2 regions of the Rossellomorea sp. YZS02 genome follow, and region 2 is predicted to be linked to the other one. Evidence: riboswitches for the same ligand, from Rfam matches in the RefSeq annotation. Region 2 holds a riboswitch; the other holds the start of a gene.
The links. Region 2 has a riboswitch for S-adenosylmethionine ahead of SLH55_RS12020 (methionine ABC transporter ATP-binding protein). Riboswitches for the same ligand answer to the same signal wherever they lie in the genome.
Positions count from the first base shown of each region.

Region 1 (7,736 bases), on a different contig from region 2:
TTTCTCTTTAGCAGACTATTCTTTATCAGTTCCTTTTGCTGTTCTTTCAATATACTCCAAAGCCGCCTGCAGCTGCAGATCATTCTGCTCATTCTGCACCGCTTTTACTATTTCTTCCTGTAGTCTCTCCCCAGTTTTGGCATCGATGATTCCCGTGACATCCATGCTTTCCTGGATCTGGAAGTCCTTGACGGCCTTAGCGGTTTTCTTGCTGAAATATCCATCGACCCGATCAAGTGTGAAGCCTAACCCTTGAAGCATTTCCTGGGCATTTTTCACCTGTTCATTGTTTATGCCTTCTTCCAATGGCTTCTCCACCTGAAGGGGATGGGCATAGAAGTAGGATGGCTGTCTGACCGGGATGTCCGGCTTGATTCCCTTCTTATGGATCCAGTTCCCGTTCGGCGTCAGCCATTTGAACATCGTCAGCTTGATGTTGCTGCCGTCCCCCATCGGCACTGCCTGCTGTACGGTCCCTTTCCCGAAGCTCTTCGTCCCGATCAGGGGATAGCCTTCTGCCTCTTTCAGCGCACCGGCAAGGATTTCAGATGCAGATGCACTGCCCTCATCGATAAGAACGACGACAGGATACGCTTTTCTTTCCTTACTGTTCGAGAAGGATTTCAGCACCTCTCCGCTTCGTTCCTGGATTTGGACATACGGTTTTTTCTCAGTGACGAATTGTTTCAGGATTTCTTCCACACTCGACAGGAGTCCTCCAGGGTTGCCCCTCACATCCAGGACCAATCCTTCCACTTTTTTCTTTTCAAGTTCTGCCAGCTGCTTTTTAAAATCGATGGCGGTATTTTCCGAGAAGGTGGTAATTTGAATATAACCCGTTTTCTTACCATTGACTTCCTTCACATCCGAGATGACCGTTTCAACCGGGATATCGTCCCGTTTCACGGACACTTCGATTGGATCCGACAGTCCTTCTCTCGTGATCTCCAACTTCACTTCCGTACCCTTTTTCCCTCGTATTTTCAACGTTGCCTCGTAAAGGTCGAGGCCGTCGATACTGTTCCCGTCCACCTTGATGATGCGGTCATTCGGTTTCAGTCCCGCTTTCTCGGCAGGTGAATTTTTAAACGGTGCCACGATGACAAGCTTCCCGTCCATGATCGTGACCTCCGCACCGATTCCTTCAAAGGACGAATCCAAGGCGTCATTGAATTGGGACGCGGTCTCTGCGTTCATGTATACAGAGTACGGATCATCGAGGGTTTTCAGCATCCCCTGGATCGCACCTTCCACGAGCTGCCCTTTGTCTACATCCTGAAAAAACTTATCGCTGATCAGATCATAAGCGACCTCTACCTTGTGAAGCTTATCATTAAGCTCCCCTTTACCATCGAACTGAGCAGGCTCGTCCCCTGCCAAATCAGCCCATTCCAAACCTCCATACATTCCTCCTGCACCGATCAGCATGCTAATGATGATGGTGATGATGAGCCTTCTGCCCGTCCACTCCATATATTCCCCTCCAGCTAGTCGTTTGTTTATGGTCTGGATGAAAATCTTCCACCCAACGAAAAAAGACACCACACAAAAACGCGCTAAGGCGGTGCGATGTCTTTGCTTATCTAACTATATGCCGGAAGGGGACGAGTTATGATTGGATGGAGATTATTTGATGTTCGTCGCCATTCTTTGAACCTGATGGTGTTTGAGATGGGAAGAGATGATCCCTCCCCACTTCTCAAATTCCACTAAAAATCCGTCATGACCGAATGCTGTCGGGATATAGTAGTGCTCCCCATTTGATACTTGTTCCGTGAAGTCTTTTAAGTATTGAGGGGAATAGATCAAATCACCCTCGTAGCTGATGGAAATCAGCTCGCACCGATAGGATTCAGCGACTTTATCCACACCTCCCCTTCCTCTTCCGATATCATGGGTATTCATGGCTTTCAACAAGGTAAGATAGCTGTTGGGATCAAAACGCTTTCCTAATTTCTTTCCTTGATAATCCAGATAGCTCTCTACATTAAATTGCTCATTCGTCCTCTCCCGCTGAAACCGCTGATCGAATAATTCCTGGGTCCGATACGTCACCATCCCGACCATCCTTGCGATCTCCAGCCCTTTTAAACCGGCTCCCTGGGGATAGTGTCCGTTATAAAATTCTGGATCCCCTTCGATCGCCGTGATCCCGATATGATTGAACGCGAGACCATAATCATTCAGTGCCGGTGAGACAGCAAGGGCGAACACTTTATTGATATAGGAAGGGTACAGCACTCCCCACTCAAGCGCCTGCATACCACCGAGTGAACCTCCGATCACAGCTTCTACGTGCTGGACGGATAGCTGCTGCAGCGCCTCATATTGGGCATGGACCATATCTCTTATCGTGATGTGGGGGAAATCCGGACCGTATCGCTCTCCGGTATCCGGATTGACGGCCGTTGGACCACTGCTTCCTTCACACCCTCCCAATACATTGAAAGCAACCACATTGAATCGCTCCGTATCAACATACGACCCGGGGCCAATCAGTCCAGCCCACCAGCCGCGGTCCTCACTGGTACCTTTGACAATATGGGTTCCAGTGAGGGCATGACATACGAGGATGACAGGGCCATCTTTACGACCTGTACGCTCATATGCAAGATGAACATTTTCCAACTCGATGCCTGATTCTAACGTGAGGGATGGGATGGTAATGGAGCTTACTTCGTACGAATATGAATTCTCCATTCCTCCACCTCCTTTTTGGTGTTGTTTGGGGTGATCGATGGGTTGAGTTTTTCCACCGACCATATGTCCCGATTAGTATTAAAGGTTCATTTAAATTTGACTGCAAGAAGCAGTTTCGCTGATATCTGTATACAGTAACCCGCTGGATGCCCTTTTACTAGCATCCAGCCCTGGATTTATCTTCAATAAACCTAAATCTTATACCTTCGACGTTTCCAACGCCACTTCAATCGCATGATCCAAATCCTCGATCAGGTCTTTCACAGATTCCAAGCCGACGGAAAGTCTTACAAGATCCTCGGTTACCCCGGTCGCGCGGATTTCCTGCTCATTTAATTGCTGATGCGTCGTGGAAGCTGGATGAATGATCAGTGATTTCGCATCCCCGACGTTGGCAACATGGGACCATAGGGAAATATTATCAACGACTTTCCGCCCTGAATCCCTGCCCCCTTTTATGCCAAAGACGACGATGGAGCCTGCTCCGTTTTTTAAATATTTTTGAGCAAGTGCGTGGGATGGATGCTGAGGCAGTCCAGGATAAGACACCCACGCGACCCCGCTGTGCTGATTTAAATGCTCCGCAATCTTCAATGCGTTTTCCGTATGACGTTCGATACGGAGGTGCAGGGTTTCAAGTCCCTGCAGCAACAGGAATGCGTTTTGAGGACTTAAGCAGGCACCGAGATCCCTGAGAAGCTGCACTCTAAGTTTGGTGATAAATGCAGCCGGGCCAACATCTTGTGCGTAGCGAAGTCCATTATAGCTTCTGTCCTCTTCCGTGAATCCAGGGAATTTCTCATGGTTCCAGTCAAACTTCCCTCCGTCAATGACGACGCCTCCGATTGCCGTCCCGTGACCACCGATCCATTTGGTTGCAGAGTGGATGACGATATCCGCTCCCCACTCGATCGGCTTGCACACGTACGGAGTGGCAAAGGTGTTATCAATGATAAGTGGAATGTGGTTGTCATGCGCCACTTTTGAGACCGCCTCGATATCCAGAACGTGAAGGCTTGGATTTCCAATCGTTTCGGCAAATACCGCCTTCGTTTTCGGCGTAATTGCTTTACGGAAGTTCTCAGGATCAGTCGGATCCACAAAATGAACCTTGATCCCGTATTTCGGCAGAGTCGTAGAGAACAAGTTATACGTTCCACCGTAGAGATTTGTGGCTGCCACGATTTCATCTCCTGCTCCAGCAATATTCAGGATCGACAGGGAGATGGCGGCCATTCCCGATGACACCCCAAGGGCCCCGATGCCTCCTTCTAACAAGGCAAGGCGCTTCTCCAAAACGTCGACTGTCGGATTCATGATGCGTGTATAGATGTTGCCAGGCTCTTCAAGGGCAAATAGTTTGGCTGCATGATCGCTGTTATCGAATACGTAGGAAGTAGTTTGATAGATCGGTACCGCTCTTGATCCTGTGGATGGGTCGGGCTCCTGGCCGCCGTGAAGTAGCAGAGTGTCGAAATCGAATGATTTGGTCATTGGGAATTCCTCCTGGTTTTTTTAGATTTGGGCTTTGGATTGGTTTACGGTTGGTTTGGTTTGGTTTGGTTCAGCTGTTGAAAAGGGTGGTTTTTTCAGCTGTTGATTATTGGGATGAATTCACCTGCTGAATTTTCAAAGAATATCAGCAGCTGAACTTCTCCAAACATTCTCCTGCTGAACACAAAAACTGAGAAGATAGAAGAGGTAAAAACAAAAAACCCTCTTCCTAAGAAGAGGGTCTAAATGAATAGGGTCCTCCTCTTATCTTTCAGGCAAATCGCCTGCAGGAATTAGCACCTTTTCATGCGACGCTTTAGCGTACATGAAGGTTGCCGGGTTTCATCGGGCCTAGTCCCTCCACCTCTCTGGATAAGAGCATATAGTTGTCAAAGTAAAAAATTCTTGCGTTGAGATGAATTATAAAGGGTAAGGAGCACCATCGTCAAGAGTATTTTCAGAATTTTTTATTTTTTAACAGAAGCTACAATGGCGTCTGTAAACTGAGCGACGATGTCTTCCCCATCCTCGATACCTAACGATATGCGCACCACATGGGTGTTGATGCCAAGTTTCTCCTGAGCTTCTTTCGGAAGGGCACGATGGGATGTTCCAAGTGGATACGATACCGTCGTTTCCACACCGGCCAGGGACGGGATGATTTTGATCCAGCCAAGGGACTTGAAGAATGTACTGATGTCACATGTTGGCTCAAGTTCAATCGTCACGATTGCACCGTTCCCTTTTTCTGATAGGTTGCTTGGGTAATAGACCGATTTCACTCCTCTGTTGTTTCGCAGTTCATCTGCAAGGGTCTCTGCGTTACGGGCCTGTGTCCCGACTCTCAGTGCCAGCGTTTTGGCACCACGGCAGGTCAACCAGGCTTCGAAAGGGCTTAAATTCGAACCAATATTGACCACTTTCTCTCTTGCTTTTTGGACAAGCTCTTCGTGACCTACGACCACCCCTGCCGTGATATCACTGTGTCCACCGATATATTTCGTCGCGCTGTGGGCGACCAAGTCTACGCCTTCAAGGAAAGGCTGGCGCAGAAACGGCGTGGCAAACGTATTGTCAATCATCGTTTTCAAGCCATGCTTTTCCGCCAAAGCGACCATTTTAGAGATATCTTCAACACGCATAAATGGATTTGTGACGGTTTCACTGTAAAGCAGTTTGGTTTGCGGAGTGATCGCTGTTTCTACTTCCTTCTCATTTGTAAAATCAACGAATGATGTGGTTATGCCGAATGAGTTCAGTTCTGCTTTTAACATATGGAAGGTACCACCGTACAAATCCTCTGCTGCTACGATATGGTCTCCTGATCGAACGACAGCCAGGATTCCCACGAGGATGGAGGATAAACCGGAAGATGTGGCGACACCAGCTGGTGCTCCTTCCAGGTCCGCCACCATCTTCCCCAGTTCATCGGTGTTGGGATTACCCGTTCTTGTATAGAGATAAGGAGACTTCCCCTCATAAAAGCCCTCCAGCTCCTCCAGTGAGGTAAAAGAAAATGCAGACGTCTGGTAGATCGGCGTCGTCTTACTGCGGATTTCCTCCGTTCCCTTAAGCTGACTATGTACAACCTTGGTGGTGAATTTCATATTTCCGTCATCCTTCCTTTATCTATGTATTTTAAAAAGTGTATCATATTCAGAAGATTGTGAGGAGTGAGAGATGTTGGTTTCCATAAAAAAAGAACCTGTCGCTTTGTTGCAACAGGTTCCCATCCATCAAACGTTTTCTAAACAACCGATCAAGCGATTTTCAATATCCAATGCCAACTCTTTCAGTTCATCATTATCAACCATCTCAATCAGCTTGCTCGGCTTCGCCATACCGACTTTGGTTGTTCCGCCTTCTGTGTATACCGTCACTTTACAAGGCAGGAAGTAACTTACGAGCATGCTTTCCTCCAGCACTTTCTTTGCTTCATGCGGATTGCATACTTCGAGCACGACCACTTCTTCATTGAAGTCCAGACCCTTATCCTGGAGCTTCCCGGCAAGGTCAAGATTCCAAAGAACACCGAAACTTTCCTCTTTAAGTGCGTTCTCAACGGCTGTCACCGCTTCTTTCACATTCATTGAAACTTCTTTTGTGTAATGGAACATATTGATCCTCCTTTTTGAGTCATGGTTACTTATACCTCATAGCGTATGTAATGAAACCAGGTCCGTCCCTCCCATTATTCCATCTGTTCGACCATTTTACCCATCATTTCTTCGTTCATGGGGCCGACGATTTTGTGCTGGATGAGGCCGTTGGTGTCGATCATATAGGTGGTCGGAATGGTAAAAGCTCTGTATTCGTCTCCGATATCACCTTTATCATCCATGAGGATCGGGAAGGTGAGCTCGTATCCATCGACAAACTGCTGGACCGCTTTCTTTCCGTCATCTTGGGAAGTCAGATTAACGGCAAGTATTTCGACATTCTCTTTATCCGCATTTTTTTCATAATACTGTTGCATATGGGGCATTTCGGCTTTACATGGCGGGCACCAGGTGGCCCAGAAATTCAGGATCACTTTTTTTCCCTGATAGTCGGACAGTTGAATGCTCTCGCCATTTAAAGTGGTGAGTTCAAAATTCGGCGCACGGTCACCTTTCGTCAGCCCCTGCTTGGCATTGCTCAGGTCCATGGACTCTTTGGCTAATTGTGCTGACTCTTGCTTTGCCTTTTTTTCCTGTTGATCCTGGAACAGGTTAACTAGAAAAATCCCAATTAGCAGTGCAACGATTGCCAGGGCAAAATTCCGTTTATTCAATATGGTTCCTCCTCCCGCATAAAGCAATTAGATAGATCATCACCACTACATACGTCCATGTAACGGTAGTGAACGTAAAACCTGTATTTAACGAATGAAACAGCAGTTGAAGCAGTGTGAAAACAACCACTAATTGCACTATCCATATTTCCCGCTTTAGTCCACTTGATTTTTTTAATAGAAACCAAAAGAGTGTCCCGTTGATGATAAGTTGGAAGATTTCTGAAAGGAAATCCAGTTCTAATACATGATGGACAAATTCAAAGGAAACCACCGTACTGACCCAGGCGATGACTACAATGGATGGGCTTACTCCCCTTTTTAAGGTTATGTATAAAAGTGCTGCCAGGATCCCCAGCCAGTAACCAACCCTTCCTCCATGAAAATACAGGATTGTAAGGGGATGATCGATGACCGTTTGAAAATCTACCACTATGACACTCAGCTTCCAGGTAAGAATAAAATAAAAGACCGCACTCGAATACCAATCGCTTGCCTTTCTATTCCAGAAATAGAGAAACAGATACGTCAGGAAGAAGGAGGCAATGATTGCTCCCCAGGAAGAAGGAAACGTGAATGAACCTATGGAGTACCACATTTCATGCATCGGTCACTACTCCCTTCACTAACAAGCGTTCTTTCTCACAACGATATAGTAGACGGACGGATGGAAATGCCCGACTGTTGTCGTGAAGCCCGCTGAAGTAAGTTGACGGTCCAAGTCCTCAGAAGCAAGCCTTTCCTCTATTGGCGGTCCCATTTCGGATTC
Region 1 is NZ_JAXBLY010000005.1:189,483-197,218, reverse strand. It holds gene SLH55_RS07185 (S41 family peptidase) at 16-1,473, opposite strand; gene metX (homoserine O-acetyltransferase MetX) at 1,627-2,700, opposite strand; gene SLH55_RS07175 (O-acetylhomoserine aminocarboxypropyltransferase/cysteine synthase family protein) at 2,899-4,194, opposite strand; SAM riboswitch class I at 4,456-4,573, opposite strand; gene SLH55_RS07170 (PLP-dependent aspartate aminotransferase family protein) at 4,662-5,801, opposite strand; gene SLH55_RS07165 (DUF302 domain-containing protein) at 5,931-6,311, opposite strand; gene SLH55_RS07160 (redoxin domain-containing protein) at 6,386-6,967, opposite strand; gene SLH55_RS07155 (hypothetical protein) at 6,960-7,574, opposite strand; gene SLH55_RS07150 (class I SAM-dependent methyltransferase) at 7,593-7,736, opposite strand, start outside.
Region 1: linked by a shared signal. The riboswitch ahead of SLH55_RS07175 (O-acetylhomoserine aminocarboxypropyltransferase/cysteine synthase family protein) and the one ahead of SLH55_RS12020 (methionine ABC transporter ATP-binding protein) in region 2 are both predicted to bind S-adenosylmethionine.

Region 2 (7,736 bases):
CTTCAGTCCTCCAAACTGTTCCAATCAGGCGTGATGAGTGTCGAAGATGTAGTGGAGGAAGGGTATAAACAGATGATGACAAGCACTAAAACGGTCATTGTCCCAGGGATGAAAAACCGGATTCTCACACAATCAATTCGGTTCATGCCGCGTAAAATGGTCACCAGTATTGTTCGTAAGGTACAAGAACGGGTATAATTAATAGTGAATGAGTTTGAAGGGAGAACACTATGGGTCAAAAAGCAATCGATACATTTCGTGCTTGTATACCATTATTTCAAGCGCTGAGCGATCCTTATCGTCAAGATATCATTTTACTTCTTGCCGAACAAGAACCTCTTACGGTCAATCAGATAACTGATAATCTGACACTATCCCGGCCTGCTGTTTCGCACCATTTAAAAATCCTGAGGGATCAGCAATTAGTATCCATGGAACAAAAAGGAACCCAGCGTTTCTATTCTCTTGAATTGGATAATGCAACCGACCTCCTTAAAGAGTTGGTAGAAACGGTAGAAAATCAATGCAGCTAATGTTTCTGAAAAGAAGGATACTTACGGATATTGTCGAATGTAAGAAATAGATGACTGTTGCCGGACGGGGATTTCCCCGTCTCCGGATTTTATTGAAAGGTGGTGGAATGATGTCATTGACTTTTTATTCTTATCCGAAGTGCGGTACATGCCGCAAAGCTAAAAAGTGGCTGGAAGACCAGGGCACAGCTTTGAATGAAGTACATATTGTAGAGAATCCGCCCTCAAAAGAAGAACTTAAGAGCATGTATGAAAAGAGCGGATATCCTCTTAAGAAGTTTTTCAATACAAGTGGAAAAAAATATCGTGAACTTGGTTTAAAAGATAAAGTGAATTCAGCATCGGATGATGAATTATTGGAAATCCTTTCCTCTGACGGAATGCTGATCAAACGTCCGATTACAACGGATGGAAACCAGGTTACAGTAGGTTTTAAAGAAGAAACATTTGAAGATACCTGGAAGTAATTCGGGGCCCTGGATTCCCTAAATCATGGGCTATGAAAAAGTTTCATTATTCATACTTGGTTTTCTTGCTTTTTCAATGAAAAGTGTGTCAATATTAGGTTGTATAACTAGCATTTGGAGGGATAGAGAATGAGTACACCGAAAGAACTTCGTTATTCAGAAGAACACGAGTGGGTCAAAGTTGAAGGGGAAAATGTACGCGTAGGAATTACATCATTTGCACAATCTGAACTGGGCGATATCGTATTCGTCGAGTTACCTGAGGTTGGCGATGAAATCAAAGCGAATGAGCCATTCGGCAGTGTTGAATCGGTTAAGACCGTTTCTGAGCTGTATGCCCCTGTTTCAGGTAAGGTGGTAGAAGTGAATGAAGAGCTGTCCGACAGCCCTGAATTCGTGAACGAATCACCTTATGAAAAGGCATGGATGGTCGTTGTTGAGCCTTCAGATGCTGGAGAAGTAGACAAGCTTATGACAGCTGAACAGTATGACGAAATGATTAATGAAGGATAATATCTGCCAGGACACCTTGAGGATTTCTCAAGGTGTTTTGTTTTTCTTTTTGGGCATCATATGACTACGCGTAAATAGAAAGGATGAAGACGTATGGTCCTTGAACCAAAGAAATTAGATGTGACAGGCAGAGTCACTGGTAAACTAAAAAATGGTGAAGTTGAGTTATACCTTGATAATCAACCGATCGGCAAAATGAGTCTGCCTCTTGATGGGGTGACTCTGGAACCGAACTTTGAAGCAAAGGAAAATAAAATTTATCAAAGCTATACTTCCACTGATGGACATGACGCCAGATATACGGATTGTGATGAAGGTGGATGGTGTTAGATTTTCTCGGTGCCAGATTCATTATTGAATCTGGCACCATTTCTATACGTAATGAAACAAACCACTTGCACTATTTTTTGTAAACATGAGAAAATATGAGTAGAAAGTGGACATCATCTCTTGTTATCTGAATATACTATCCTAATCTTATTTCTGAAAGATAAGGTGATGATCATGATGGAACTTGACGAAAAGGTAATTATCGTTGAAGGAACAACCGATAAGAGAAAAGTAAAAGACATTATTAAAGAACCAATTGAAATCATTTGCACAAATGGAACGATCAGTATTACAAAGATGGACGAACTGATTGACGAACTGTTTGAAAGGGATGTGTACATCCTGGTGGATGCCGATGATGCAGGTGAGAAGTTACGTAAACAGTTTATGCGTGAATTTCCTGAGGCCGGACACCTTTACATCGACCGGATGTACAAAGAAGTAGCCGCAGCTCCTGAATATCACCTTGCCTCTGTTCTGATCGGAGCAAACATTGATGTGCATAAACAATATCTTGGAAAAAGGATGATCTAGTTTTGATCGAGGTAAGCAGTACAGAAGAATTACAGCAATCGATTGATGGTCATACGTTAGCAGCCGTATACCTTTATACACCAATGTGTGGTACATGCCAGGTTGCAGGTAAAATGATGGACGTTGTGGAGAAACTTCCCCAGTCGTTCCATTTTGTGAAAGCAAACTTGAACTACTTGCCCGAATATGCAGAAGAGCACTCCATTGAAAGTGTACCCTGCCTGCTCCTCTTAAAAGATAGCGTGGAACAAGAAAGGATTTATGCCTTTCAATCCGTTCCATTCATCTATGAGACCATCACCAAGAATGCTTAGAGAGATAAAAGACCTTTTTAAAGAGGGTCTTTTTGTTTGGCTGTTTTCGCAAAGATTGTTGCTATTCTCATACAAACCAAGATATACGATGCTCTGTCATTTAAGTTATGGTGCAGGAGGGTGAAGGGAACTGCTTCGCTTTCCACGGACGTTCGGCCGAGCCTCCTCAGCAAAAACCGCTTCCGGGGTCTCGGCACGCCTGTTTTCCGTAGGAGTCTACGCAGTTCCCTTCACCCTCTGGAGTAGTATGTGTTGACAGAGCAAAATGGTGTGTGACCATCAGTTTTAAAAGAGTATGGGACTATGAAATAAAATCAGTCACTGCAACGAATGAAAAAGCAGTGGCATACCCGATCTCCACATTTCCTTTGTGATAGTCAAATTTCGCGTCAGTTGATTGGAGCGGAAGGTGCTCGACTCCTGCGGGAAACGCTGGACAGGTGAGACCCCGCAGGCGAAGCCGAGGAGGCTCACCGCCAGCCCCGCGGAAAGCGAGCACCTGTAGCGGAAATCAACCGCCACTCGCTACATCCAAAAACAACAATGTTTACGAAAACAGCCTTTTGTTTTTATACTTTGGACATTTTAGCATTTTTCGTTCTACATTCGCAGACATATTTCTCGGGAAATGGTTCGAATCCCCTCATTTTTTGACCTTCCATCATCCAAATTCTTACTGTTCGACAAATTTGATACATCCGTTCAAAACATGTCGAGAATGTTTAAAAGGGAATGATCACCTGAAGTGGAATTGTAAGTATATAGAAGTTTCACTGGGAGGGTATTCATGCGACTATATTTAGAGGAATTAGTAGATCAGTGTCATTCAAGATACCATTTACGACTCTTGTTTCCAGACAGCCCATTTATCCTTCATTTTCAATGCAGGGATTGGATCTATGGAATTTCCATTTCGAACAGCCGTTGTGCAGTATTAGAAGATATAATGCCTGAAGCACATTTTGTGATCGAGGGAGAAGAGGGGGATATCATTTCTCTGTTGACAGGTGAAGAGCGATTGTCCCAACTGGTTGAAAAAGGAATCCTTGAAGTCAGGGGAGGATACCGCCCGCTGCTATTTGTGGAGTCGGTGCTTTGGTTGACAAGGTCCAGGGTGAAGGAACCGGTTAAAGTGTCATAAAAGTAAAAAAAGAATTGACACTTTTCTATATCCGATGATAGAATCTCTCTTGTAGCAAATTTTCAGAGTCTTTAGCTAATAAAATTAAATAACTTGATACTTTACTCTTATTTAGAGAGGTGGAGGGACGTGCCCTATGAAGCCCGGCAACCGTCAATGAAAATTGAAATGGTGCCAATTCACTCAAAGCGATTGCTTTGAAAGATGAGAGAAAGGATAGTCCTATATATGATTATGCCTTTCTGCTTATCGCAGGAGGGCATTTTTTTATTGAATATCCTGAAAGAGCTTGAGAGGTTGCAGGGATATATTTACAATCCTGATTAAAACGACCGTTTTACTTAGAAAGAAGGTGGAGACAACATGATCAGCATTTCAGATGTAAAGAAAATCTATCAATCCAAAAATGGTCCGATTGCTGCAGTTGATGGAGTAAATATTGACATTGCCGAAGGAGAAATTTTTGGAGTGATCGGCTATAGTGGTGCAGGTAAAAGTACGCTGATTCGAATGCTCAATGGACTCGAGGTTCCGAATCAGGGTATTGTCGATGTGAATGGACAAATCGTTTCCAAGGTGAAGGGGAAAAAGTTGCGAGAGGCAAGACAGTCCATTGGAATGATTTTTCAACACTTTAACCTCCTCTGGTCCCGGACTGTCCTGCAAAATATTATGTTCCCCTTGGAAATTGCAGGGGTACCCAAGAAGGAAAGGATACAAAGAGCCAATGAATTATTGGTGCTGGTCGGATTGGAAGGCAGAGGGGATGCCTATCCTTCTCAACTGAGCGGAGGGCAGAAACAAAGAGTCGGGATAGCGAGGTCTCTGGCGAATAATCCAAACGTCCTTCTATGCGATGAAGCCACCTCAGCATTAGACCCGCAAACCACCGATTCCATCCTTGATTTGCTGGTGGACATCAATCAACGGTTAGGACTCACAATCGTCTTGATCACCCATGAAATGCATGTGATCAAAAAAATCTGTCACCGTGTGGCTGTCATGGAAAAAGGGAAGGTTGTAGAAATTGGTGATGTCCTGGAAGTGTTCCGGAATCCACAAGAGCAGGTGACAAAGCGATTTGTAAAGGAAGTATCCCAAGGAGAGGAAACGGGAGAAACAATTCAGCACCTATTGGAACAGTATCCGAATGGAAAAGTCATTAAATTTACATTCGTGGGCGATTCGACTGAGCAACCGCTCATCACCAGCCTGATCAGGAAATTCGATCTTGAAGTCAATATCCTGCAAGGGCAAATTTCACAAACACAAAAAGGAGCTTACGGTACGCTATCCGTCCATCTGGACGGGGAAGAACAGACGGTCAACAAAGCCGTTCAGTTTGCCGAAGAGCAGTTGGTTAAGGTGGAGGTGTTACGAGGATGATGGAGAACTTATTTCCGAATGTGGATTGGGAAAAGATGTGGGAAGCCACCCTTGAAACCCTTTATATGACCGGGATGTCGGTGTTAATTACATTTGTATTGGGGATGATCCTTGGAATTTTGTTATTTCTTACATCCAAGGAAAATTTGTGGGAGAACAAGCTTACTTATACCATAACGAGTGCAGTGGTCAACGTGTTCCGCTCCATCCCGTTCATTATCCTGATTGTACTATTGATTCCCTTCACCAAATTATTATTGGATACGATACGTGGAGCGAACGCAGCTCTTCCTGCTTTGATCATAGGAGCGGCTCCTTTCTATGCCAGGATGGTTGAGATTGCTCTGAGAGAAGTGAACAAAGGCGTCATTGAAGCAGCGAAAGCAATGGGAGCTAAAACGAGTACGATTATATGGAAAGTATTGATCCCTGAATCACTTCCGGCTTTAATATCAGGAATCACAGTAACAGCCATCGCCCTCGTTGGATATACAGCGATGGCAGGGGTCATCGGGGCAGGAGGCTTGGGGAATCTCGCCTATCTGGATGGATTCCAGCGCAGCAGGGAAGATGTAACACTGGCAGCAACGATCATGATTTTACTTGTCGTTTTCGCCATTCAACTAATAGGTGATTTCTTTACAAATAAATTAGATAAAAGATAAAAAGGAGAGAATGATAATGAAAAAATGGGCAGCAGGTATTATTGCAGCAACGAGTATCTTTGGTTTAGCAGCATGCGGGAATGATTCAAGTTCCGGAGGCAGTGACGAGAAGGAGTTAGTGGTTGGGGCATCGAATGTACCTCATGCAGAAATTCTTGAACAAGTGAAGCCGATCTTAGAGGAGGAAGGGATCGATCTTCAAATCGAGACGTATCAGGACTATATCCTACCGAACAAAGACCTGGATAATGGGGACCTGGATGCGAACTATTTCCAAACCACACCGTATATGGACTTACAAATGAAAGAAAATGACTATGATTTCGTCAACGCCGGCGGAATTCATATCGAGCCGATCGGTGTATACTCTAAAAAGTATAAATCACTTGAGGACCTTCCAGAAGGCGCAACGATTCTCATGAGTAACTCCGTTTCCGACCATGGACGCATCCTTACTTTATTGGAGAAAAAGGGTCTGATTACATTAAAAGACGGTGTCGAGAATACACAGGCTCAACTGGAAGACATCAAAGAAAACCCTAGAAACCTGAAATTCGATTATGAATACGAAGCAGCCCTGCTTCCACAAATGTATGAAAATGAAGAAGGGGATGCGGTCGTCATCAATTCGAACTATGCCATCGATGCTGGCTTGAAGCCACTCGAAGATTCAATTGCCATCGAAGACAGTAACTCACCGTATGTAAATGTGATTGCAGTGAACAAAGGTGATGAAAACAAAGAAGAGGTAAAAGCTTTGGTTGAGGCATTGCGCTCAAAAGAAATCCAAGACTTCATCAATGAAGAATGGGACGGAGCGGTGGTACCGGTAACTGAATAACAATCATAAGAGACTGGGACAAAAGGGTTTCAGATAAAGAAAAATCCGAACGAGTAATTTGATAAAAATCTAACTCGTTCGGATTTTTAATTTTTAAAATCCATGTATTTAGCAGGTTCTAGCTGTTGATTGGAGTGCAAGACAAAGACTCCTGCGGGAAAAGCGGAATAGGTGAGACCCCGCAGGAGCGCAAGCTGTGAGGAGGCTCGCCTTCCGCCCGAGGAAAGCGAAGTCTTGCACGGAAATCAACAGCGGTGTAACACGTAATCTCATTGTTCGTCTTTAGAGTGTATAGATTTAGTTATGTCCCAGCCTCTTTATTTGATCACAGCCCTTTCCGTAATTTAATAACATAATCATTTCCTGATTGGCTCATACTATTTCCGATGAATCTATTTTGAGATGGAGTTGAATGAAATGCAGATGGAACCGAGAAATACAACAGAAGCAGCCCTTCATGATTATAAAATGGGACTTGGAATCTTCACTGAGAAAATGCCGGAACTAGCTGAGCAGTATAACACATTTACCGAGCACTGCTTTAGAGAAGGAGTACTTACCAAAAAAGAAAAACAGCTGATTGCCCTTGGAATCAGTCTGTATTCACAGGATGAATACTGCATCATCTATCACACAAAAGGATGCCTCGATCAAGGGTGCAGTGAGGAAGAAATCCTTGAGGCCATCGGCGTAACAGCTGCATTCGGCGGAGGAGCCGTCATGAGCCAGGCAGTCACCCTGGTTCAACAGTCGATTCAAGACTTGAATCAATTAAAGCAATAACCTAATCGAGAGGGAGAAATCCTTCTCTTTTTTTTGACTCTTTTCGTAAGGCAGTTTTCTCAAAAATTGTTGCGATTCTTATACAGACTTAAGTTTTGGGTATGCTCTGTCATTTAGGTTGTGGTGCAGGAGGGTGAAGGGCACTGCTCCGCTTTCCACGGACGTTCGGCCGAGCCTCCTCAGCAAAAACCGCTTCCGGGGTCTCGGCACGCCCGTTTTCCGTAGGAGT
Region 2 is NZ_JAXBLY010000011.1:19,515-27,250, reverse strand. It holds gene SLH55_RS12060 (SDR family oxidoreductase) at 1-198, shown strand, start outside; gene SLH55_RS12055 (ArsR/SmtB family transcription factor) at 231-533, shown strand; gene SLH55_RS12050 (arsenate reductase family protein) at 644-1,000, shown strand; gene gcvH (glycine cleavage system protein GcvH) at 1,130-1,513, shown strand; gene SLH55_RS12040 (YusG family protein) at 1,607-1,843, shown strand; gene SLH55_RS12035 (toprim domain-containing protein) at 2,018-2,377, shown strand; gene SLH55_RS12030 (thioredoxin family protein) at 2,380-2,691, shown strand; gene SLH55_RS12025 (hypothetical protein) at 3,479-3,832, shown strand; SAM riboswitch class I at 3,937-4,043, shown strand; gene SLH55_RS12020 (methionine ABC transporter ATP-binding protein) at 4,196-5,218, shown strand; gene SLH55_RS12015 (methionine ABC transporter permease) at 5,215-5,883, shown strand; gene SLH55_RS12010 (MetQ/NlpA family ABC transporter substrate-binding protein) at 5,900-6,724, shown strand; gene SLH55_RS12005 (carboxymuconolactone decarboxylase family protein) at 7,142-7,507, shown strand.